3 regions of the Colwellia sp. MB02u-9 genome follow, and region 1 is predicted to be linked to each of the others. Evidence: predicted binding sites of a transcription regulator. Region 1 holds the regulator's gene; each other region holds the start of a gene.
What was found. Region 1 encodes MetJ, which represses methionine synthesis genes. Its sites were predicted from a motif close to TAGACGTCTAGACGTCTA; they were not measured.
Positions count from the first base shown of each region.

Region 2: a site for MetJ is predicted at 4,253-4,270, ahead of metA (homoserine O-succinyltransferase). Genes of this name have one in related genera too.
Region 3: a site for MetJ is predicted at 6,572-6,589, ahead of serA (phosphoglycerate dehydrogenase). Genes of this name have one in related genera too.

Region 1 is NZ_JACGVF010000070.1:146,098-154,404, reverse strand. Features, by position in the region: gene metB (cystathionine gamma-synthase) at 1-1,138, opposite strand, end outside; gene metJ (met regulon transcriptional regulator MetJ) at 1,372-1,704, shown strand; gene H4J65_RS04275 (VOC family protein) at 2,153-2,566, opposite strand; gene ccoG (cytochrome c oxidase accessory protein CcoG) at 2,718-4,097, opposite strand; gene H4J65_RS04265 (sigma-54-dependent Fis family transcriptional regulator) at 4,289-5,713, opposite strand; gene H4J65_RS04260 (malic enzyme-like NAD(P)-binding protein) at 6,032-7,273, opposite strand; gene H4J65_RS04255 (adenylosuccinate synthase) at 7,990-8,307, opposite strand, start outside.
Region 2 is NZ_JACGVF010000066.1:30,785-39,091, forward strand. Features, by position in the region: gene metH (methionine synthase) at 1-3,144, opposite strand, end outside; gene metA (homoserine O-succinyltransferase) at 3,173-4,123, opposite strand; gene H4J65_RS01820 (methyltransferase) at 4,460-5,110, shown strand; gene H4J65_RS01825 (HD family hydrolase) at 5,188-5,781, opposite strand; gene H4J65_RS01830 (YoaK family protein) at 5,962-6,630, opposite strand; gene H4J65_RS01835 (hypothetical protein) at 7,022-7,207, opposite strand; gene H4J65_RS01840 (LysE family translocator) at 7,795-8,307, shown strand, end outside.
Region 3 is NZ_JACGVF010000097.1:44,767-53,073, forward strand. Features, by position in the region: gene H4J65_RS13325 (SLBB domain-containing protein) at 1-1,871, opposite strand, end outside; gene H4J65_RS13330 (peptide MFS transporter) at 2,652-4,184, shown strand; gene H4J65_RS13335 (5-formyltetrahydrofolate cyclo-ligase) at 4,866-5,504, shown strand; gene rpiA (ribose-5-phosphate isomerase RpiA) at 5,876-6,532, shown strand; gene serA (phosphoglycerate dehydrogenase) at 6,642-7,871, shown strand; gene thrC (threonine synthase) at 8,144-8,307, opposite strand, start outside.

The sequences.
Region 1 (8,307 bases):
GCGCCTGAGATAGGTCGGCCAGTATATCGTCAATATCTTCAATACCAACAGAAAGTCGCACTAATGACTGGGTAATACCGGCGGTAAGTTGTGCTTCAATTTCCATCCCCGCATGGGTCATGGTTGAGGGATGACAGATCAAACTTTCAACACCACCAAGTGATTGTGCCAAGGTGAAAAGTTCAAGTTTATCAAACAGTATTTTAACCGCTTCAACGCCACCTTTAAGCTCAAAACTCATCATAGCGCCAAAATCATACTGCTGTTTTTTAGCTAATTCATGTTGCGGATGGCTAGCTAAACCCGGAAAATAAACCTGTTGAATAGCCGAATGCTGTTGCAAAAATTTTGCCACAGCATTGGCATTAATTTGATGCTGCTTCATCCGTATGGGCAAAGTTTTTAAGCCACGCAAAGCTAAAAAGCTATCAAAAGCTGAACCCGTAATACCAATGCAGTTTGCCCACCAAGCTAGTTTTTCACCTAAGGCTTGTTCTTTGGTGACTAGCACACCGCCAACCACGTCGCTATGACCATTAATGTATTTGGTGGTAGAGTGAAAAACAATATCAGCACCCAATAGCAAGGGTTGTTGCAATACCGGCGACATAAAGGTGTTATCAACCGCCACTAATGCGCCAACTTGATGGGCTTGTTTGGTAATGGCAGCAATATCAACTAAGCGTAACAATGGATTACTCGGTGATTCAACTAAGACTAATTTAGGTTTTGTTGCTAAGGCTTGCGCCAAGGCTTGTTGATCGTTTTGATCAACCACCACGAGCGTAAACTGCCCCCGCTTGGCAAGATGGGTAAATAATCGAAAACTTCCGCCATAGCAATCATGCGGAATAACAACCGTGTCTTGTGTATCAAGTAATTGGCAAATAAGATGCACCGCTGACATGCCGGTATTTGTCACTATGCCAACGGCACCCTGCTCTAAATCTGTAATAGCTTGGGCAAACGTAGCGCGAGTTGGATTGCCGGTGCGTGAATAGTCAAACTGACGCTTGTCATTAAAACCTTTCAGTGCATAGGTGCTTGAAAGGTGAAGAGCTGGAATAACAGCGCCATGGTGTTGGTCGCTATTAATACCTGCTCGAACAGCGGTAGTGGCAATTTTTTTCTCGCTCATGTGTACTCCGGTAAAAATATTTTCTGTATAGATGTTTGGACGTCTATCAATCTAAATGGTTTAAGTTCTTGGGTCAAGTACTTTAGACTTCTAAACTTCTACACATTCGTTATTGACTCAGGCCCCACAACCAGTAAAATCAAGTAGTAAGAATAAATTTATCATAAACTGGCCTACCAAACAGGTTTAACATCGATAAGTTTATCTCAATTAATTAGCATAGAGGAATATTCATGGCAGAGTGGAATGGCGAGTATATTAACCCATACGCCGAACACGGGAAGAAAAGTGAACAAGTCAAAAAGATCACCGTGTCTATCCCTTTACGTGTGTTAAAAGTGCTCACTGATGAACGTACACGTCGCCAAGTGAATAACTTGCGTCATGCCACCAACAGTGAATTGTTATGTGAAGCGTTTTTACATGCTTTTACTGGCCAACCATTACCTGATGATAGTGACTTGGCTAAAGACAACACACAAAAATTACCCGCGAGTGTTCGTCGGGCTTTGGAAGCAAAAGGCATAACTGACTTTAGTGAACACGAAGCGGAATTAGAAGATTAAAACGAGTAGCACAACAATTAGTACAACAAGCAAATAAACAAGGCGCTGATTAGCGCCTTTTTTATTGCTGAAAAATAGGGGTGATTAGCAAGAGTTGCTTTGAAATATATAGCGAAATACCGCCTGTAGTATGCCGCTACATATCAAAAAATAATTATTTCTGTTCATCAGCGCTATTTGAATATTCTTCAAACTGGAACGATATTGCTTTAGTTTGCATTAAAGTGACTTTTAAAGTCAGCGTCGTTCAAATAAAATAACATTATGCCCGTCACCCATATGGCCAGCATCCAGCTTTACATAATTTTGATTTACTAAGCCTTAATTTTTCATAGTGTCCACACATTAAAAAGCTTAATAACTGAAACTTTAATATCATCGAATTTAACTAAGCAGCTACATTAACTCATGACTGACGGCTGATAACTGATAGCTGATAGCTATAAATCTAGCCAGTCGCATCATTTAACTGCAATAAATCCCATTTTGTCCCATATAAATCTTTAAACACGACAACCGTGCCATATTCTTCCACGCGCGGCTCTTCGTTAAACTCGACACCTTGGCTTTTCATCTGTTGATAGTCGCGCCAAAAGTCATTGGTTTGCAGAAATAAAAATACTCGTCCGCCCGCTTGATTGCCCACTGATTGGCTTTGCGCGTCGTTACTGGCTTTAGCAAGCAGTATGTTGGTGCCATTTGAATTCGGTGGTGATATTTGCACCCAACGTTTTCCGCCGCCTAAGTCAGTATCTTCAATCAGCTGAAAGTTTAATTTTTTGCTATAGAATGCAATCGCATCATCATAGTCTTCAACCACGAGGGCAATATTGGCTATGCTTTGTTTGATCGTTTTGGTCATGCTTTGTTCTCTATTCATTTTCACTACTCATCGTCCAAGTCATGCTATTTTAACGTATTTTTCTTCCGTAATGCACTTTGCATGATGTAATTAAAAAAACCTCACCTAGAGATCTTTTTTCACAATCACTAGCCACTAGCTAAAAAATTAATTACTTTGAAAAGAATTTAGTTTGCTTAACAACCTTAATTTCCGGCATATTATCAACGGCAACAGTCAGTGTCACTGACGTAATTTTTTGGCTGATGTTTTCCGGGGGCATCGTTAAATGTACAGGTACACTGGCGATTTCACCCGCTTTTATCATCACCTTACCGTCAACACTTAAACTTACTACTTTTTCCAATACTGTGATCTTAAATTGGCGATCAACTTTTGATTTATTAGTAATTTTCAATAAGTAACTATTCGTCACCTTATCTTGAAAGTCGAGCTGAAATAATGTGCCACGATCCCGCAAAATAGAAAATTCAATTGGCACCCGCACTTGAATAGTAAAAATCATAAACGCCATGGCTAATACCGACATAACAGCATAGCCAATAATTTTCGGCCGTAGTAATTTAACCTTTTTACCTTCTAGTGCATTTTCACTGGTATAACTAATTAAGCCCTTAGCATAATTAAATTTACTCATGGTTTGATCACAGGCATCAATGCAAGCACCGCAATTAATACATTCGTATTGCAAGCCGTTACGAATATCAATACCCACTGGGCACACTTCCACACAAAGGTTACAGTCTACACAATCACCTAAACCTAGGTCTTTTGGCTGCTGGTGACGTTTACGAGCACCGCGGCTTTCACCACGCAATTTATCATAAGCAACCACTAGGGTATTCTTGTCGAACATGGCGGATTGAAAGCGTGAATACGGGCACATGTAAATACACATTTTTTCACGTAACCAACCGGCATTACCGTAGGTACAAACAGCAAAAAACAGCACCCAGAAAGTTGTCAGGCCATCCCACTGCCATTGTAGTAAATCAAGATACAGTGCGCGGGCCGGTAAAAAATAACTGATAAATGTTGTTGCGGTAAAAAATGCGATTAATCCCCAAATAAAGTGCTTGGCTGATTTTCTCGCTAAGGTCTCTAATGACAATGGCTGTTCATCACGTTTAATACGTTTATTGCGCGTACCCTCCAACCATTCTTCAACCCAAATAAAACTGAAGGTCCATACGGTTTGAGGACAGGTATAACCACACCAAATTCGACCAAGCCACGTGGTTAAAAAGAAAAGTAAGTAGCAACTAACCAGTAATAATCCCGCTAGAATGATAAAATCCTGTGGAAAAAATGTTTGTGAAAAAATATGAAACTGTTGCTTACCTATATCCAGTAAAACAGCCTGATTACCTTGAAAATTAAGCCAAGGCATCAACATAAATAATAAAACAAAGGCTAAGCCAGTGAATTGTCGAATACGCTGATAACGACCTTTTTGTTGACGAACATAGACTGAGGATTCAGATTTGTAGGGCTTAATGATCAAATCTTCTGCTTTAAAATCAAACTTCATGGTTTACTGCTAAAACTAACGTTAGGATAGTTACTAATAGCAAAATATGAACCAAGTTATAAAATTAAATTAACTCACTGTTTAATATCATATTTATAACTTTATATTCTTTACAGTACCCACCATAAAGCACGATATATCGTGCATTAGCGATATATCGTGCCTTGCATATTATTTTTATAGTGAAGTTATTAGTTAGGACGTACAATTTTCAATTTACTCATGCGAGAGCGTAATGTACTTTCAGGTAAGCCTAACTGCTTAGCGGCACCTATTTCACCGCCAATGCGCCATTTACAGGCTTTTAACACACTTAATATATAGCGGGTTTCCACTTGTGCTAAGGTTTCAATAACAGGAGGGGTAAGTGATTTTGACGAGGTTTTAAAGTTAAAGTTTAGAATAGTCGATTTAGTTAAAATTATCTCGCGCTCAAGTACATTTTGCAATTCACGAATATTACCGGGCCATTGATATTGCATTAATTGAGTTAAGCTACGGTTACTAATAGCACTGATATTTTTACCTAGCGTTTTATTCAGTGTGCTGATAATCGCCTGTGATAACAGTGGTATATCTTCTTGGCGCTCACGCAGCGGTGGAACAGTAACCGGAAAAACATTAAGCCGATAAAACAAATCAATTCTAAATGTACCTTGGGTAATCATCGCCGATAAATCACGGTTAGTAGCCGCGATAACCCTTATATTAACCTTAACAGTTTCACTGCCGCCGACCCGTTCAAACTCTTGCTCTTGTAATACCCGTAGTAACTTGCCTTGTGCTGCCATGGATAATTCACCAATTTCATCAAGAAATAACGTGCCATCATTCGCTAATTCAAAACGGCCTTTGCGTCGTTCAGTAGCGCCAGTAAATGCGCCTTTTTCATGCCCAAATAGTTCAGATTCAAGTAAGCTGGGGGTAAATACAGCACAATTAACTTTTACCATAGTAGAGTTTTTACGTTGACTTAAGGCATGAATATTACGAGCAACCAATTCTTTACCTGTGCCATTCTCTCCCAAAATAAGTACGGTACTATCAGTTTGTGCAACTAGCTCTACTTGCGCCAACATTTTGGTGATTATTGGGCTGCTACCCACCAAGCCAGCAGACGACCACTCTTGCGCTAACTCATTCTGTAGATAGGTATTTTCAGCCTGAAGCTGCTCAGTAAGTGATTGTACATTTTCCAAGGCACTGCGCAGTGCCAACTCAATTTGTTGTTGCTGACTCACATCACGAAATACCGCAACAGCGCCAATAATATGGTTATTTTTATAAACCGCTCGTGTTGTGTACTCAACAGGGAAGTTACTGCCATCTTTGCGCCAGAACACCTCACCACTCACCTGTCGAGAAATACCGTCAAGCGCGGTATTGAATATTTTACATTCACAAGCAGGATAAGGCTCACCATTGCTATAGCTATGATGATGAAACTGATGAATATTTTGTCCCAATAGTTCAGCGTAAGACCAGCCGGTCATGGCTTCTGCAGCAGGATTAATAAAAATAGCGCGCCCTTGTGTATCTAAACCGTAAATACCTTCACCAACAGCGTTTAGTAATAATTCAGAATCGGCGAGATAGGCTTTAATTTCTTTATCCATTGATCTTCCTAAAGTGACTTACTAGGCACGAATAAACTACGTTATTTACGCTAAATATCGAGGTTAATCGTAAACCACGATATACCGTGGCTATATTAGCAATAGCTATAATAGTAGCAATTTTGTAACTACGCTAGCAAATCGTGCCAATCTCATTCACTGTTATCAATTTATTAGCCATGTTTGATGTTGCCGATGTCTAAGTTAAAAGTTGAACGTTGAACGTTAAATTAAAAAATGCCCAAAAAAAAGGGAAGCAATAAGCTTCCCTTCTATTTCATTCTCGATCTAAGGCTACATTGCTTACAAGCGTAACCGTTAGCCTTGGTAATTCGCTGGCATTGCGAGTGCCGCTACACCTGAGTCCACTGCTGCTTGTGCAACCGCAATAGCGACAGCCGAACGTAAACGTGAGTCCATAGGTTTTGGGATAATGTAATTTCTACCAAAATTTAACTCGTCACAGCCACTAGCCGCTAATACTTCTGCCGTCACTTGCTCTTTTGCTAAGGTGCGAATGGCATGTACGGCGGCAATTTTCATTTCATCATTAATGATACGTGCGCGCACATCTAAAGCGCCACGGAAAATAAAGGGGAAACAAAGTACGTTATTTACTTGGTTTGGGTAGTCTGAACGACCGGTAGCAATAATTAAATCATCGCGTGTTGCCATAGCCAGTTCAGGTTTAATTTCTGGATCTGGATTTGAACAAGCAAAAATCACGGGCTTAGCGGCCATAAGCTTTATGTGTGAAGGTAATAGTAAATTAGGGCCAGATACACCAATGAATACGTCAGCACCATCGATGGCGTCTTCTAGCGTGCGCTTATCCGTATTGTTAGCAAATAATTTTTTATATTCATTTAAATCGTCACGGCGGGTGTGAATAACACCTTTAGTGTCGAGCATATAAATTTTTTCACGTTGTGCGCCACATTTAATCAACAGTTCCATACAGGCAATGGCTGCAGCGCCAGCCCCCATACAAACAATGTTAGCGTGTCGAAGTTCTTTACCTTGAATTTCTAGCGCATTTATCATTCCCGCTGCCGTTACAATAGCAGTACCGTGTTGATCGTCATGAAATACCGGTATTTTACAGCGTTCAATGAGCGCCTTTTCAATAACAAAACATTCAGGTGCTTTAATATCTTCTAAGTTAATGCCACCAAAGCTGTCAGCAATATTAGCTACCGTGTTAATGAAGTCTTCAACGGTTTTATGGTTAACTTCAATATCAAACGAATTAATGCCAGCAAAACGTTTAAACAATAACGCTTTGCCTTCCATCACAGGTTTAGAGGCCATTGGCCCTAAGTTTCCTAAACCTAAAATAGCGGTACCATTGGTGATAACAGCAACGGTATTGCCTTTGCCGGTATATTTATAAACGTCATCAGGATTTTCAGCAATGGCGCGAACAGGTTCGGCAACACCAGGGCTATAAGCGAGCGAGAGATCTTTGCTTGTTTCAGCAGGGGTCGTTAATTCAACACTAATTTTGCCCGGCGTTGGGTATTGGTGATAATCAAGTGCTTGTTGGCGAAGATCTGTCATGTTTATTCCTAATGTGTGAGTCTTATGCGTGAGTTTACGTTAGAGCTATTATGGTTATTTATATACTATTGCAATGCGATGTCTAATTTCAAGCTGTTTTGTATATATTAATTCGCTACAAGCTATAATTAATATAGCCTGAATAGTTTGATATTTCACATAACCTAGCTAAATATTGGACATAAAGCGTTAACTATTGATATCAAAATAGCGATTAGCATACTTTATCAAACCATAAGCAGTTTAATTATATAGATTAAGTTTAAGCCGCTTGTTTTACTTGTAAAGCTTTGTGAATTTGTATCATTTCATACTGACTAACAAAATTAACCAAAGTAGATCTGTCTTTACTTTTAACTATAGTGTTAACCATGCTTTTAATGATCTTTATAACTATGCTCTCGCCCAGATTAAAAAGGCTTAAGCTAAATTTTAATGCTGATATTGCCACTAGCTTGCCATACCGAGTGGATTAATTATCTACTCACTTAAAAGGGTTAACATCAGAAAATACCGTATTATAAAACTGCTAAGTAGCATAACTACTGACTACATTTTATGTCTTGTATTTATCCATTTTTGCTGGTGAAACAATAGATTGGTTAAATTAGTCAAAGGGATTTAAAAATGCAGAGGTAAATAGTGACTGAATTTTAGCGATAAAAAAACCACCTAGCAGGTGGTTTTTAAAAAGTGATTAAAACGTAGAAATTTAATTATTCGTCAAACGGATTAACTAAAATCATGGTCTCGATACGATCTGGGCCAGTTGAAATAATATCAACAGGTACGCCAGTAATTTCTTCAATACGTTTAATGTAAGCAATCGCATTAGCTGGTAGAGCGTCAATAGACGTAGCACCAACGGTGGTTTCACTCCAACCTGGCATTTCTTCATACACTGGGGTAATTTTTTCGTAACCTTCAGCTGCTGTTGGTGGCACAGTAATAATGTCGCCTTCAGCTGTTTTGTAGCCAGTACATATTTTTAATGTTTTTAAGCCGTCTAAAACGTCAAGCTTAGTTAAACAAAA
Region 2 (8,307 bases), on a different contig from region 1:
ATCGGCTAAGCAACGATTATATTGGCCCGTGGGCTTTTTGCTTTGTTGACGTAATTGGTGCAATTTCATTAAGGGTTCAGTACGCGAGTCGTCGGTATAAAGTTGTAAGTCATCTTGCTCACGATTGGCTGGGAACAAACCAAATACCGCTTTTGCGGTTAATTTTTTATTATTAATAACATCATCTAACATCGCATTAGCGTCATTAAATAACTTAGTTGCTTCCACGCCGACGACTTCATGCTTAAGAATTAAGGGATACTTACCAGATAACTGCCAAGTCATAAAAAATGGCGTCCAATCGATATAGTGCCTAACAATATTTAAGTCGATATTATCCAGTACAGTCACACCTAATTTATTTGGCACCTTAGGGGTATAGTTATCAAAGTTAATCGGCACCGCATTGGCGCGCGCGTCTTTCAAAGAAATCAAACTTGAACGCGGGCCTTTTTTGTAATGGCGCTCACGCACTTTAACGTATTCAGCGTTTTGGCGCTCAACAAAGGCCGCTCTATGCTCATCAGAGAGTAGTGTACTTACCACAGAAACCGAACGTGAAGCATTAGGTACATAAACCACAGGATGTTGATATTGAGGTTCAATTTTAACGGCGGTATGCGCTTTAGAGGTTGTAGCGCCACCAATAAGCAAGGGTAAGTTAAATTCTTGGCGCTTCATTTCTTTAGCAACATGCACCATTTCATCAAGTGAGGGAGTGATCAACCCTGACAAACCAATAATATCGACCTTTTCAGCACGGGCAACACGTAAAATCTCTTCACATGACACCATCACACCTAAGTCGATAATCTCGTAATTATTACACTGTAAAACCACGCCAACGATATTTTTACCTATGTCATGAACATCGCCTTTCACCGTTGCCAGTAATATTTTACCGTTAGATCTTACTTCAGTTTTTTCTGCTTCAATAAAAGGGTTTAAATGCGCGACCGCTTGTTTCATTACGCGGGCAGATTTTACCACTTGCGGTAAAAACATTTCGCCAGCACCAAATAAATCACCGACCACATTCATGCCGTCCATCAACGGCCCTTCGATAACATCTAATGGCCGTTTAGCGACTAATCTAGCTGCTTCAGTGTCCTCAAGAATAAACTCATTAATACCTTTAACGAGCGAATATTCTAGGCGCTTATTCACTTCTAATTCACGCCAGGTTAAATCAGCTTTGCTATTTTGACTACCGGCTTGGCCACGATATTCTTGTGCCACATCGAGTAGGCGTTCAGTAGCGCCATCATCAGAGTTTTGTATCACGTCTTCAACGGCTAGACGTAGGTTGTCAGGGATATCAGAATAAATCGCTAACTGGCCGGCATTAACTATGCCCATGTCCATACCATTTTTTATCGCATGATAAAGAAAAACCGCATGTATTGCTTCGCGCACTGGGTTATTGCCGCGAAATGAGAACGAGACATTAGACACACCACCAGAAATCATGGCGTGGGGTAAGTTTTGCTTAATGTCACCTACCGCTTCAATAAAATCACGCGCATAATTGTTATGCTCGTCGATGCCAGTAGCCACCGCAAAAACATTAGGATCAAAAATAATATCTTCCGCGGGATAGCCAATTTCATCGACCAAAATATGATAAGCGCGCTGACAAATTTGATACTTACGTTCACGAGTATCAGCTTGACCTTTTTCATCAAACGCCATAATAATCACCGCAGCACCATAGCGGCGCAGCAGTTCGGCTTGTTCACGAAAGTTGTCTTCACCCTCTTTTAAACTGATTGAATTTACAATGCCCTTACCTTGAATACATTTTAAACCCGCTTCTAAAATATCCCATTTAGAAGAGTCCAACATAATCGGCACTTTGGCGATATCTGGCTCACCCGCAATTAAATTCAGGAATCGAACCATGGCTGCTTGTGAGTCCAACATGCCTTCATCCATGTTGATATCGATAATCTGTGCGCCGTTTTCAACTTGTTGCAAGGCTACTGCGATGGCTTGATCGTAATTTTCGTCGGTAATTAAGCGTTTAAAAACCGCAGATCCCGTGACGTTGGTACGCTCGCCTACGTTAACAAACAAGCTATCGTCTTTAATGGTCAGTGCTTCTAAGCCGGATAATCGACAAGCTATTTCTTTCGCTTTAATTTCTCGAGGTGCGATATTCGCTACGGCATCAGCCATGCCTTTAATATGCGCTGGTGTGGTGCCACAACAGCCACCAATAATATTTAAAAAACCTGCATTGGCCCATTCAGCAACATGCTCGTCCATATCTTCAACGGTAAAATCATATTCACCAAAAGCATTAGGCAAACCCGCATTAGGATGAGCAGAAATCGCCACATCTGAAATATGGCTTAATTCCTCCACATATTGGCGTAATTCAACCGGGCCAAGCGCACAGTTCAAACCAAATGAAATCGGTCTAGCGTGACGTAAAGAATTGTAAAAAGCTTCGGTGGTTTGCCCTGATAACGTTCGCCCTGAGGCATCGGTAATCGTGCCTGAGATCATCACAGGTAAACGTTCACCGCGACTTTCAAAGACGGTTTCAACAGCAAATATAGCGGCTTTAGCATTGAGGGTATCAAATATTGTTTCAATTAAGATGATGTCACTGCCGCCGTCAATCAAGGCGTTGGTCGATTCAATGTAAGCGTCTTTGAGCTGATCAAAGGTGACATTACGATACGCTGGGTCGTTAACATCAGGGGAAATTGAACAAGTGCGGTTTGTTGGCCCTAACACGCCAGCCACAAAACGGGGTTTATCTGGGTTTTTCGCGGTGAATTCATCAGCCACTTCACGTGCTAATTGCGCCGCCGCGAAATTAATATCAGCACTGTACTCCGCCATATCGTAATCCGACATGGCAATAGTGGTGGCGTTAAAAGTATTGGTTTCAAGAATGTCAGCACCGGCAACAAGGTATTCGCGGTGAATAGCTTTAATAACCTCAGGTTGAGTCAGCACCAACAAATCGTTGTTACCTTTAACATCGCTATGCCAATCAGCAAACTGCTCGCCACGATAATCTTGCTCTTCAAATTTATACGCTTGGATCATAGTGCCCATAGCACCATCTAAAATAAGAATGCGCTTTTTTAATTCGGCTTGTAATCGGCCATAAGAAACTGACTGCACCACAGGTGCTTTTGATTGAGTATTTACTTGCTTAGACACGAGATTTCCCTGGATGGATGGCTTTAATATGGTTTGCATCTAGTTGATACGGCGTAATTTGATAAACGTAATAATTTAACCAATTGGTAAAAAGCAAACTACCATGGCTGCGCCAGGTGTTTGCTGTGGTTGAATGGGGATCATTTTCAGTAAAATAATGCTCAGGCATTGACGTGGTACGGCCCATTTCAAGGTCACGAAAATACTCTTCACTCAAGGTTGTTGCGTCATACTCTGGATGGCCAGTAAGGTAGACTTGCTGCTTATTTTTACTCGCAGATAAATACACCCCTGCCTCAGCTGACTCCGCCAATATTTCTAGATGTTCCAGTGTTTGATAATCCGACTTATCGATATAACCATAGCGAGAATGAGGCACATTAAAACTTTCATCGAAGCCTCGGGTTAACTGCTCTTCTGGTTTCAAACAATGGTGGTGGTAGACGCCAGAGAGCTTTTTTTTACGCAAATGTCGCTTCAAACCATAATGATGATAAAGCGCGGCATGTGCTGCCCAACAAGAAAACATGGTTGAAGTCACATTTTTTTCTGCCCAGTCAAACACTTGACAAATTTTGTCCCAAAAGGTTACTTGCTGATAATCCAACAATGCCAGCGGCGCACCGGTAATAATTAAACCGTCATATTGTTTATGTTTTATATCGTCGAATAAGCGGTAGAAATTATCTAGATGTGCTTGCGGCGTATTCTTAGATTCATTGGCATGTATGCGGACAAATTCAACATTAATTTGCAATGGTGTATTGGCCAACATGCGCAGAATTTGCACTTCAGTTTCAATTTTATTGGGCATTAGGTTAAGAATAGCCACTTCCATTGGGCGAATTTCTTGATCTGCAGCGCGACGTTCAGACATAACAAAAATATTTTCTTTGTCTAAAATCGTTAAAGCGGGCAATTCATCGGGGATTTTTATGGGCATAGTAATAACCTAATGTCGGGTAATTCGTTATATCTGTAATAGTAATAAAATAACGCTGAAAAAAAATATTGCTCTTTACCATTTATATCTAACTACAATGTGACTTGGATTGCTAGCTATGTCAACCTCTAAACGTATAGACGTCTAAACATTTTAATATGATTTAGCATTTTATCGTTTAGTCGCAAAGAAAATTCGCGACAAAAAAGCTGTATCAGCTAAATTATAGCGCACGAAATATATTGTCATTTAAGCTAAACACTGTACTCTTAGCCGACTCGCGCACTTTGTCATTTGTCTTAAGAGACTTGGCTCCGCGCCTACCTAGGCAGCACAATGACAAACCTTCGTTACAGTTATCAAACCATCGAGTTTGGTAACACTGATATCCATCTTTGTACCTTACGTGATAAACAAGAATTTTATGACCCTGAAGACATCGCCCAAAACTTAGGCATTTCATCGGCAACTTGGTCTTTATTTGGTGTTATTTGGCCATCAAGCTTAGTGCTGGCACATTTTATTTCGCAATACCCCGTTGGCACAAAACGGGTATTAGAAGTAGGCTGTGGCATAGCGCTTAGTAGCTTACTCTTAAACAAACAAAAAGCGGATATAACCGCAACAGATTACCACCCCGAAGTAGGGAAATTTTTACTGAGAAACACCCTGCTTAATCAAGACGGTCCGATTAACTATGAGCAAACTAATTGGTCAAATAAACAAGATAGCTTAGGACTTTTTGATTTAATCATAGGTAGTGACCTACTATATGAAAATGAACATATTGAATTGCTTGCCAACTTCATCCAAGCCCATGCAAACAAAAGTTGTGAAGTTATTCTTGTTGATCCGGGTCGCGGGCGCAAAACTAAATTAAGTACAAAAATGCTAGATTTTGGTTTTAGCTCTACCCATATTAAACCTGAGCATACCGATTACATTAAACAAGACTTCAAAGGTCATATTCTTAAATTTAAAAGATAGAAGCTTAGCTGTTTGTTGACTTATATATTAACAAGCAGCTAAGGCATTGCTCTACACACCTAGAAGTTTTATTACCGCTACGCGTTGCGTAACCAGCCTTTTTCTACGGCAAAATCAATTTGCTCAGCAACATAAATCCATAATTTTGGGGCTAAACCATCTAAGAGATTGTTACGGGCAATAACTTCAGATCGGCTAACATTATGCTTAGCCCAACTCCCTCCGTCATTTTTCATATTTTGCAGTAAAGGTAAGACCCGATCCATTGCTTTGGCAAATTTAGCATCGGTTGTTTCTGCCGCTTCAAACTCTAGCCACAAGTTTAACATTTCTGAGCATTGCTGTTCAGGCAACAAACCAAAAATACGCTTTGCCGCTGCAAGCTCTTTTGCTTCTTGTGCATCAAGTTCGGCTTGTGCTGCAAAGGCAAAAGTATCGCCGGCATCAATTTCTACTATGTCATGAATAAGTAACATGCTGGTAACTCGAGCAACATTGACTGGCTCTGCGGCATAAACATGTAAGGTTTGCGCCATCATGGCAATATGCCAGCTATGCTCAGCACTGTTTTCTGGTCTATTTTTATCCGACTTTACCATCACTTTTCGGTAGACAGCTTTAAGACGGTCTAACTCTAAAATAAAATCTAATTGTTGCTTCAAGTCTTGCATTACTTCTCCTATATGAAAGCTAGCACGATGATTTTATACTCACATAAGTTGATATGGGGTCTTTCATCGATAACTCCACCTTAGTAACAACACAATCTGCTGAAGTGTCGATAAAGCGAGCTAATATACTAGTGATAAATTTACCACCTACCTTGGTAACCTGAAAAAATGGTAAAAGTGCTAGCTCTTAGCTTGGGCATTAGCATTATAAATTGAATAGATTAAGGCTAATAAAATACAAATACCTGCGGGTACAAATAGCGCATAAAATTTAAACAAACTAAATAAATAAGTACCTAAGCCCCCACCGACAATAAATCCTATAATAATTAACAGAAATAATAATGCCTTTCTATTATCAAATGTATCGCCCCTTAATTTTGCACCTAACATAATACCCAAATCAGTAAAAATACCGGTGACATGAGTTGTTCTGATCACCGCACCACTATAAGTAGTGGCTAAGGCATTCTGCAATCCACACGCTGCTGAGGCCAAATAATGGCCATTTAAAGAATCTTTGGTTAAGAAATAAATAGCGCCAAAAAGCAATGCCGCTTCTAGGTAAAGCAAACCACTATAATTGCGGCCTAATTTTAAGGCCCCACCATGAATAAAGTAACCCGATATACCCGCCCCCATTAAAAAGCTAAATAGAATAAGCAGTAAATGAAAAGCATCAGTAAATGTTGAGTTTACGACTCCTGTGCCAAGCAGTGTAGCCGTGCCAGATAAATGCGAAATAGATTGATGTTTAAAGCCTAACAATCCAACCGCATTAATAAGTCCTGCCACTAAAGCAAGCACAAATGCACCGTATTCTACCCATCGGGGTAATTTTGAAGTCACTATATTCCTTAGGCTGCTAGCACCTATTTGAGTATAAAATTAAGCTCAGCTGAAATTAAATAAGTTAAATAAGTTAAAATAAAAACTAGCTAAAATAATTAACGCTATCAAAATAGCGAGTTACTCCCCTAGTGACAAGTTGATCAGCATTTATATTGCCTTACATGTTTAAAAAACTTTCGAGGTCTATTGTTTAATTAACTCGAGTTAATCATCTTGAATAACCGCTTAAGTTTCTTTAACAGCAAATAATCAACTTGATATAAATTCATCGGTACATATATCTGAGTTAAATATATCTGACTTAAATATACCTGACTTAAATAAGGCTCAGTAAGCACAACTAAGGCCACCTAAGTTGTGCAATTACTCATCTATTTTAAACCTTACTTTATACCGAGTTAAATAAACCCGCTAACCACTCAAAAGTTAACACTGTGGTAAATACCTTTAAGCCAACCAAGCTTAAAAGAAAAACAATGAGCAGGGTTTTATTTCTCTTACTTTTTATATTACGCCAATACAATAGTTTTGCTTTAATTTCATCCGTAACTTCATTTTTTACATCTTTCATCATAAAACTTCTCAATATAAGTAATAACTTAGTCTTATTTTATAGCTGATAAAACCTCAACTGCTCATCAGATTTCCTTACTTATTGGCCAAGTACGTGTAATAGAGTTTCAGTATTCTTGGCAATAATATTAAATAATACCTGCACTGTAACATACGAGTTTTTATTAACTCTTACCAATGGCATAAAATCGCAATATCTAGACAGATTTAGCGAAAAACGCCAAATTGTGCTGAACTTCAACCAAATTAATCTCTGACGATCTATCCGTTTTAATTGCTCTGTTGTCGTTCATTATGTCGTCTAGATGAAATTAACTTGGCCATACATATTCGGCCCATCACATTAAGCGCCGGCTTAGCGCTTGATGGACTGAAGTGGCACCTAAAAAATGCCCAACGCTATAAAGTGTTTAATACAAATGAGTGTTTTTATCAATAAGTCTGCTTTCTAAACTAATATTTGCAGCTATATTTTAGCAGTGTTAATTTAGTAATGAGTTTTGTTCATGTTATCGATATAGGTGTTATTAGTCGCTTTTTAGGCTATTTTACGAGAATATTTTTAAGGTGGCTGTTTAGGGAATACTCATGGATTTAATGCAAGGCTTACTATTAATAACCTCCATACATTTGTTGGCGGCAGCATCACCAGGGCCTGATTTTGTTTTGGTGTCGCAACAAACTTTGTCTAACGGCAAACAAACAGGTTTTATGGTCAGTATTGGTATTGCATTGGGCTTGTCGGTGCATATTATTTATTCTGCGCTAGGTTTAGCTGCTGTTATCGCTAACTCAACAACCGCATTGTGGGCGATAAAAATTATCGGTGGTGGTTATTTAATTTACTTAGGTGTGCAAGGTTTAAGCGCTAAACCGGTCAGTAACCTTGACCCTATTGGCAAAGCCAGCGAGCAAAAAGTGCTGAAAAAACACACCCATTTAAGCGCAATTGCGAAAGGGTTTTTATGCAATGCCTTAAACCCAAAAGCGCCAATATATTTTGTAGCCTTGTTTACTGTGGTTTTATCACCGAATTTACCACTCTTACACTTGGTTATTTACGGTATATGGATGATGATATTACAACTGCTGTGGTTTTCT
Region 3 (8,307 bases), on a different contig from region 1:
ACGGTAAGTGTATTACGAGTCACTTCTGCTCGCGCTAAGTAAGCAGACTCATTTACGCCACCAGCTGCGGCTAATAAATCACTTACTTTTGCATTTTTCGCTAGCGGATAAACACCAGGGAATTTGACTTGGCCATCTACTTCAATCAGTTGAATGGGTTGGCCAGAGGCGCCTTGTTGACGTAACTTTGTTAGCACTGGCGCTAACAAACGAGGGCGAGAAAACAAACCCATTGCACGAATATCGACTTCCTGGTCTACACTACTATTGGTCATCTGCACTAAAGATTGATTGGCTAAACGCCCTGCTTCTTCAGTTGCATCAGTGTCTGTTGCATATTGTGATGAACTGCCGCCATATTTGTCCCAAAACAATTTTTCTTTATGTGACGTTTTAGCCTGCTGTCGCTCTTTGGCAAAAAGTTGCTCTTGGGTAAAAGCCAATTGATCTAGTGATATTTTTTTATCCAACTGCTTAGTAACATTAGCAAATATCAATAGTTTGTCGTTAGGTAATAAGGCAAGATTATCAACTGGGTTAGGTGTTGATTTATTAAGCGCCTTGGCTAAATTAAATTGTAATACTTCTATATTTCTGGCTTGGTCTTTTTGACGCACAATTAAGCCATAACTTAAATCGGCAGAAGGCAAGATATGAGAATCTAAACTGGGCAACAAATCAGCTATTTTAAGACCTTGTTGCCATTGATATTTTCCAGGACGTGTCACGGCGCCGATAACGGTAATTGATTGTTCATATATACCCGAGCTTTTTAACACCCGAATATAATCACCACTTTTCAGTAATTGTTTACGCGCTTTACTATCCGTTAGGTCAATATTAATGATGCTAAGTAAGCTGTCTTGATTATAGCGTTCTACCATGGTTGATTGCGGATAGGCAGACGGTAATAAACCACCAGCCATTTCAATAATTTGATTGAAGTTATCGCCGGCCTTTAGTTCGTATATAGCGGGACGCCTAACTTCACCTCGTATTGAAACATTTTTACTTTGAGTTGGAATGAAAACCACGTCGCCAGATTGCAACAAAATGTCGCTTGAAGAATCACCGTTTATGAGCAGGTCGTATAAATCAACAGTTTGTACTATTTTGCCCGCGCGTTTTACTTCAATATTGCGTAATGAGCCAATATCGCTAACCCCACCGGCAGCAAAAATAGCGTGTGTAACACTTGAAAGTGAACTAAGCGTGTAAGGGCCTGGTTTGTAGGCGTCACCTAAAACAAAAATACGCATTGAACGTAATTCAGCTAAGCTAACCACCACGTTTACCCCCAAAATACGTTGTTGAATTCTTTCAGCTAGAAATTTTTTCATCTCGCCAAACGCTAAACCAACAATTTTCACTGGTCCAATATTAGGGATAAGTATATTGCCCTCTCGCGTTATTGGCAGTATGTATTCAGCATTTTCTTTACCATACATTTGTATCGATAATTGGTCACCAACGCCTAGGATATAGTGTTCAGGAATGGCAATATCCATGGTGGGGGTAAACGTACTTGGCGCATTGGCAAAAACCTCCATACCAAATCTTGTTAGTGGCTTAAATAATTCAGTGTCACTTTCAAACTCAATAACCTCTGCTTGCCCTACCATTTTATTTTCAACTGTAGATCTTGGCACAACGGGTGTAGATGATAATTGTGTTTGTTGGTTGCTACCCGATATTTGTCCCATAACGGCATTAAGATCAACACCCATGCTTTGTGCTAATGACTGCTGCTGAGATTTAGGTAAATTTTTAAATTGCTCTATTTGCTGTGGGCTAATTTGCGCTGCGATAGCACTAAAGGAGAGTGTAAAAACTACCAAAAGGCTTGTCAGTTGACGGATAAAGTAAATCATTGGCACATGTTTTTCCTGTGTATACGGAGGGGACAGAAATCAACCTCAACTAAAAGTTAATAAAAAGTTAATTTTAAGTAAATCACAGGCGAGTCTATCAGTAAGTTTACTTTGATTAAAGTAACTTTTTAAGTACAGTATATTATGCGTTACTCATTAAGATATAAGAGATAAAAGAGATGGCTGTCAGTTAAAGAAACAGCTTTGAGTAAACAAGCCCTTAAGTTATTAGCTGTCAGTTTGAAGTGAAACAGCTTTCATTATACTTGTCTGGTTCTTAATCATTACGCTATGCGTCACTAAACGGCTGACGGACTAAAGTCCGACCTACAAAACAATCGCCTAAATCTACATTATCACCCGTAAGCTCGATGTAGGTTGGACTTTAGTCCATCAAGTTAAATGAAATTTAACTGTTTTCGCATAAATGCGAACGACAAATAATAATGCCAACTGCAAATGTTTGTTACCCCATTTCGTTAATAGCCCGCTATACAGCTGACGGACTAAAGTCCGACCTACAAAATTATGCTATTGTGCCTTGAAATTAACCTCCTAATTAAAGTGTGTCGGCAGCAAAATCAATTGGTTTGATATAACTTTACATTCATTAACATAAAGATTAACCGCGCTTACTTGCCTTTCGATGCTACCAAAGGTATAAAGCGGGTTGATTAATAAAACTTTTAATTTATCTGAGCACGTTCAACCCGATATATATTCATGTTGAAACAATAATAATTTTAAACCGTGTTTGGTATTACCTATCGAGGATTTTATATGAGTACCCCAAATTCAGAGGCTTTTTATGGCCATCCAGGCGGATTAAAAACACTTTTCGTCACAGAAATGTGGGAACGCATGAGTTATTACGGCATGCGCGCCTTGCTTGTTCTTTTTATGACCGCAACCTTACAAGAAGGCGGCTTAGCATTAACTATTGCATCGGCAACCGCTATTTATGGTTTATATACGGGTACCGTCTATTTTATGGGCTTGCCAGGCGGTTGGATAGCAGACAGATTACTGGGTGGGCAAAGAGCGGTTTGGTATGGCGGCATTATCATCATGTTTGGCCACATAGTTTTAGCTATCCCAAATGACAAAACATTCTTTATTGGTTTGATCTTAGTTATTTTAGGTACGGGTTTATTAAAGCCTAATATTGGCGCTATGGTTGGCCAATTATATAGTGAAAATGATAAGCGCCGTGATAGTGGTTATGCTATTTATTACATGGGCATTAACTTAGGTTCTTTCATTGGCTATTTAGTTTGTGGTTATTTAGCTTCAGATTTTGGTTGGCATTATGCCTTTGGTGCAGCCGCAATAGGCATGGCAGCAGGCCTTATTCAATATAAAATTACCACACCAAAATTAGAAGGTGTTGGCGCAAAACCGGTTGCACCTTTATCAGCAAAAGGTCAACGCACTAGCTGGATAATTATAGCCGCTTCGCTAGTCGCCATTGCAGTGGTCACTGTTTTAACCTTTGAAGGTATTGTGGTGATAGACCCTATTGCCACAGCACAATATGTCGCAATAGCATTTACCTTAATTTTTGTTATTTATTATGCCATTATTTACTTTTTTAGTGACTTAACCGGCAATGAAAAGAAAAAACTTTGGGCACTATTATTAATTTGTATTGCCTCAGCTTTTTTCTGGTCTGGCTTTGAACAAGCCGGCTCATCATTAAACTTATTCGCTCGTGATTACACTGACCGTATGATAGGTTCGTTTGAAATTCCAACGGCATGGTTTCAGTTTTCTAATGCTATGTTTATTGTTTTGCTATCACCTTTTTTCGCCGCATTTTGGATTAAATTAGGTCAAAGAATGGTTACACCGGCATACGGCATTAAATGTGCTGTTGGCTTAATTATTATGGCCAGTGGCTTTATCGTGATGTTTTTTGCCGCACAATATGCAGCGAGTGGCTTACAAGTTGCGCCCGGTTGGTTAATTACCACTTACTTTTTACACACAGTGGGTGAGTTATGCTTAAGTCCTATCGCCTTAAGTGCCGTAAGTAAATTATCACCGAGAAGATTTGCTGGCCAAATGATGGGTGTATTTGTTTTAACCTATTCAATTGGTAATATTATTTCTGGTTTGCTTGCTGGTAATTACGATCCAAACAACGTTGAACAAATTCCAGCCTTATATATTCAAATCAGTCTATTTAGTATTGGTATTGGTATTATTATTTTACTCATTGGCTTGAAATCTAGATTCTGGGAAGCGCTAGAAACAGAAGAAGATGACACTTCATCGCCAGTTAAAGGTAAAAGCACAACATCTACTGCATAATTATTTTGAATAATTAACAGTAAAAATAGCCAACTAGATGTTGGCTATTTTTTTGTCTATGAAAATTGTTTAAGCTGTCAGTAAAAGAAATGTTTAAGCTATCAGTAAAAGAAATGTTTAAGCTATCAGTAAAAGAAAATAGCTGTCAGCTTTCAGTAAAATATTAGAGTTCTTGGTTGATGGTTGAGCAAACGTTCTGTCGGCCGAACTTCAGTCTGTCAAAGGGACTGATTAAGATAGTTAATGCTTAAAACCTGTTGGACTAAAGTCCAACCTACATCGGGCCTACATAGAGCCTAAAAGTGATAATGTAAATGTTAAGCGATTGTTTTGTAGGTCGGACTTTAGTCCGTCAACCTTAAAGCGAATACAAAACCTAGTGGCATAAAACCAAACAGACAAATAAACTAAAAGCTATTTTCTTTAAATCTGACAGCTAAAAACTTCAAACTGAAAGCTGCCTTTTGAAACTTGTTGGACTAAAGTCCAACCTACATCGGGCCTAAAGGTGATAATGTAAATGTTAAGCAATTGTTTTGTAGGTCGGACTTTAGTCCGTCAACTGTTAAGCAAACAATTAACAAGATGGCAAACAGCTATCTGCAGCGCCTTATTTTTTGTCGTTCGCATTTATGCGATGCCTCCACAGCGCACACATACCCTAATGAGAAAACGCTATTGATGATGTCTACACGAAATGAAATAAGAAAATCACTTAGGACTAAACGCCAAAGTCTTAGTGAGGTTGAGCAACAACAGTTCTCCGATGATTTACTCATTCAACTCAGTGCCCGTAGAGATGTGCTAGCGGCAAAAAATATTGCGCTTTATTTAGCCAATGACAGTGAGCTTGATGCTATGCCCTTTATAAAATGGTGTTGGCAAAACAACAAAAAGACCTACTTACCTGTTATTCATCCTTTTAGTCATGGGCAGTTATTGTTTCTCCATTATGATGAAAACAGTGTCATGAAAAAAAATAACTATGGCATTTTAGAACCTAAACTTGACGTGCGTTTGATTAAAACTATTGGCGAAATAGATATTATTTTTACCCCCTTGGTTGCGTTTGACCCATTAGGTAATCGTTTAGGCATGGGCGGCGGATTCTACGATAGAACCTTAGCATCATGGTATCAACAATACCGCCATCAGAATCAACCGCTTAACGTTGCACCAAGCAAGTTAACAAAGCCTTATCCAATAGGCTTAGCGCATGACATCCAATTAATAGACGCTATTCCCGCACAACTGTGGGATATTCCGCTACCTGAAATTATTACGCCAACAAGACAATATAAGTTTGATAGCCATAAATAAAATCTGATTAATTCGATACGCTTGTTATAATACTGACCATAGATAGTTAAGAGATAGCTGTCAGTTTTTAGCTTTCAGCTTTCAGTGAGTTACAAAGACATAGTTAAGAGATAGCTGTTAGTTTTTAGCTCTCAGCTTTCAGTAAGTTACTACAGACATAGTTAAAATATAGCTCGAAAACTTCTTTTGATTTATAACTACATCTTACTGAATGCTAATCACTTATTACTTTTAACTGATCACTATATTGTACTGACAGCTGACCGCTTAAAACTGAAAGCTAACCACTGATTACTATATTTTACAGAAAGCTTACAACTGATAGCTATCTCTTACTGATAGCTAATTTTTTTATTTAAAACAGGCCTATTATGACTCAAGATGACATGAAAAAAGCGGCAGCAATAAAAGCCCTAGACTATATCGAAGCAGATACCATTGTTGGTGTCGGTACTGGCTCAACGGTAAATCATTTTATCGACGCCCTTGCTACCATTAAAGATAAAGTTATTGGCGTAGTATCAAGCTCTGAAGGCTCAACTGAGCGTTTAAAATCATATGGTATTGAAGTGTTTGATCTTAATAACGTTGACGGCATTGATGTTTATGTTGATGGCGCTGATGAAATTAGCCCTCACCTGCATATGATCAAAGGTGGCGGTGCTGCCCTTACCCGCGAAAAAATTGTTGCTGCGGTGGCAAAAACCTTCATTTGTATCGCCGATGACACTAAGCAAGTGCCTATGTTAGGTCGTTTTCCATTGCCGGTAGAAGTGATCCCAATGGCGCGCAGTTATGTTGCCAGAGAGCTAGTGAAATTAGGTGGTGATCCGGTTTATCGCCAAGGGGTTATTACCGACAACGGCAATGTTATTCTTGATGTGCATAACTTAAAAATAATGGACCCTAAAGCATTAGAAAATAGCATTAACGCTATTGCTGGTGTTGTGACTAATGGCTTGTTTGCTAATCGTCCAGCAAATGTCTTAATTATCGGCAGTGCAGAGGGTACAAAAATAATAAAATAACACTTTAGAGTTTATACCCTATATGGTATTTTAGGTATCTAGCCATCTAAAAGCTTATTTGAAATATATTTAAGTACATCAATGTTTGATCGAGAGAAGATAAACTATCATGAGCAACAATTCACTAGCAAAAGACAAGATTAAGATACTACTTCTAGAAGGTGTTCACCAGAGCGCCCTTGAAGAGCTGAAAAATAAAGGCTATTCAAATATTGAATATATTAAAGCCTCACTTTCAGAAGCAGAGCTAATTAAGAAAATTGCCGACGTGCATTTTGTTGGTATACGTTCTCGCACTGACTTAAATAAAAATGTTTTAAGCCACGCTAAAAAGCTGGTTGCTATTGGTTGCTTCTGTATTGGTACCAATCAAGTAGACAAAGCCGCAGCACAATCATTTGGTATCCCAGTATTTAACGCGCCATTTTCAAATACCCGTTCGGTTGCTGAGTTAGTATTGGGCGAAACATTATTATTATTACGTGGTATTCCAGAAAAAAGTGCCCAAGCACATCGTGGTGTTTGGAATAAGTCAGCTACGGGTTCAGTTGAAGCCAGAGGCAAAACCTTAGGTATTATCGGTTATGGTCATATTGGTATGCAACTTGGCATACTAGCCGAAACTTTAGGGATGAAAGTTCGCTTTTTTGATATTGAAACTAAACTGCCTTTAGGTAATGCCAGCCAAGCGCCAACTATGACTTCATTATTGAAAGAAGCGGATGTTATTAGTTTGCATGTACCTGAAACGCCACAAACCAAAAATATGATGGGTGCGGCAGAATTTGAGGTCATGAAACAGGGTGTTATCTTTATTAATGCTTCGCGCGGCACTGTTGTTGATATTGACGCCTTAGCCGAGGCCTTAACCAGTAAAAAAGTGGCTGGTGCAGCAATTGACGTATTCCCAGTTGAACCTAAAAGTAATGACGATGAGTTTTTTAGCCCGTTACGTGCCTTTGATAACGTGATTTTAACGCCACATATTGGTGGCAGTACGAAAGAAGCGCAAGAAAATATTGGCCTTGAAGTAGCCAGTAAACTGGCTAAATATTCAGACAATGGTTCAACATTATCTGCCGTTAATTTTCCTGAAGTATCCTTACCTGGCCATCTTGGCACCAGTCGTTTATTACACATTCACCACAATAGACCTGGGGTGTTAACGCAAATCAACCAAATGTTTGCCAAACTTAATATCAATATTGCCGCTCAGTATTTACAAACCGCTGACCAAATTGGCTATGTAGTTATTGATATTGAAGCTGAAAATGGCAAGTTAGCCTTAAAAGAATTAAAACAGATTGATGCAACAATCAGAGTAAGATTATTAAACTAATATCACTGCTGATTTGAAAAACTAAAAAGCCAAAGAATATTTTCTTTGGCTTTTTTATTTCTGCTACAGTTTACGTTATATCACACTATGTTAAGTGCCTAACTTGGCAAGAAAAATACCGATTTACCATGACTCACCGTAAAAATTTACTCACCTCACAGCGACTTGCCTCACAGCTTCTTGACCCCAGACTTGCTATACTTTATGCAGATAAAAGGCAGTAAAAACTGCCCTTTAACACTGCCCTGTTCTTGCGCTAACCAGCGCAGTAACTAATTGAGTAAGTAAGCTCTAAGTTCAGCAAAGTCGGTTGAACTTGTGGTTGATAAAATGGTTTCACTCGCACAATCGGCAAGCTCTTTTGGCAAGCCTATCGGTTGTCCTAAGGTACTTTCAACAATATCTTTAAATTTCGCTGGATGCGCGGTACCCAAAA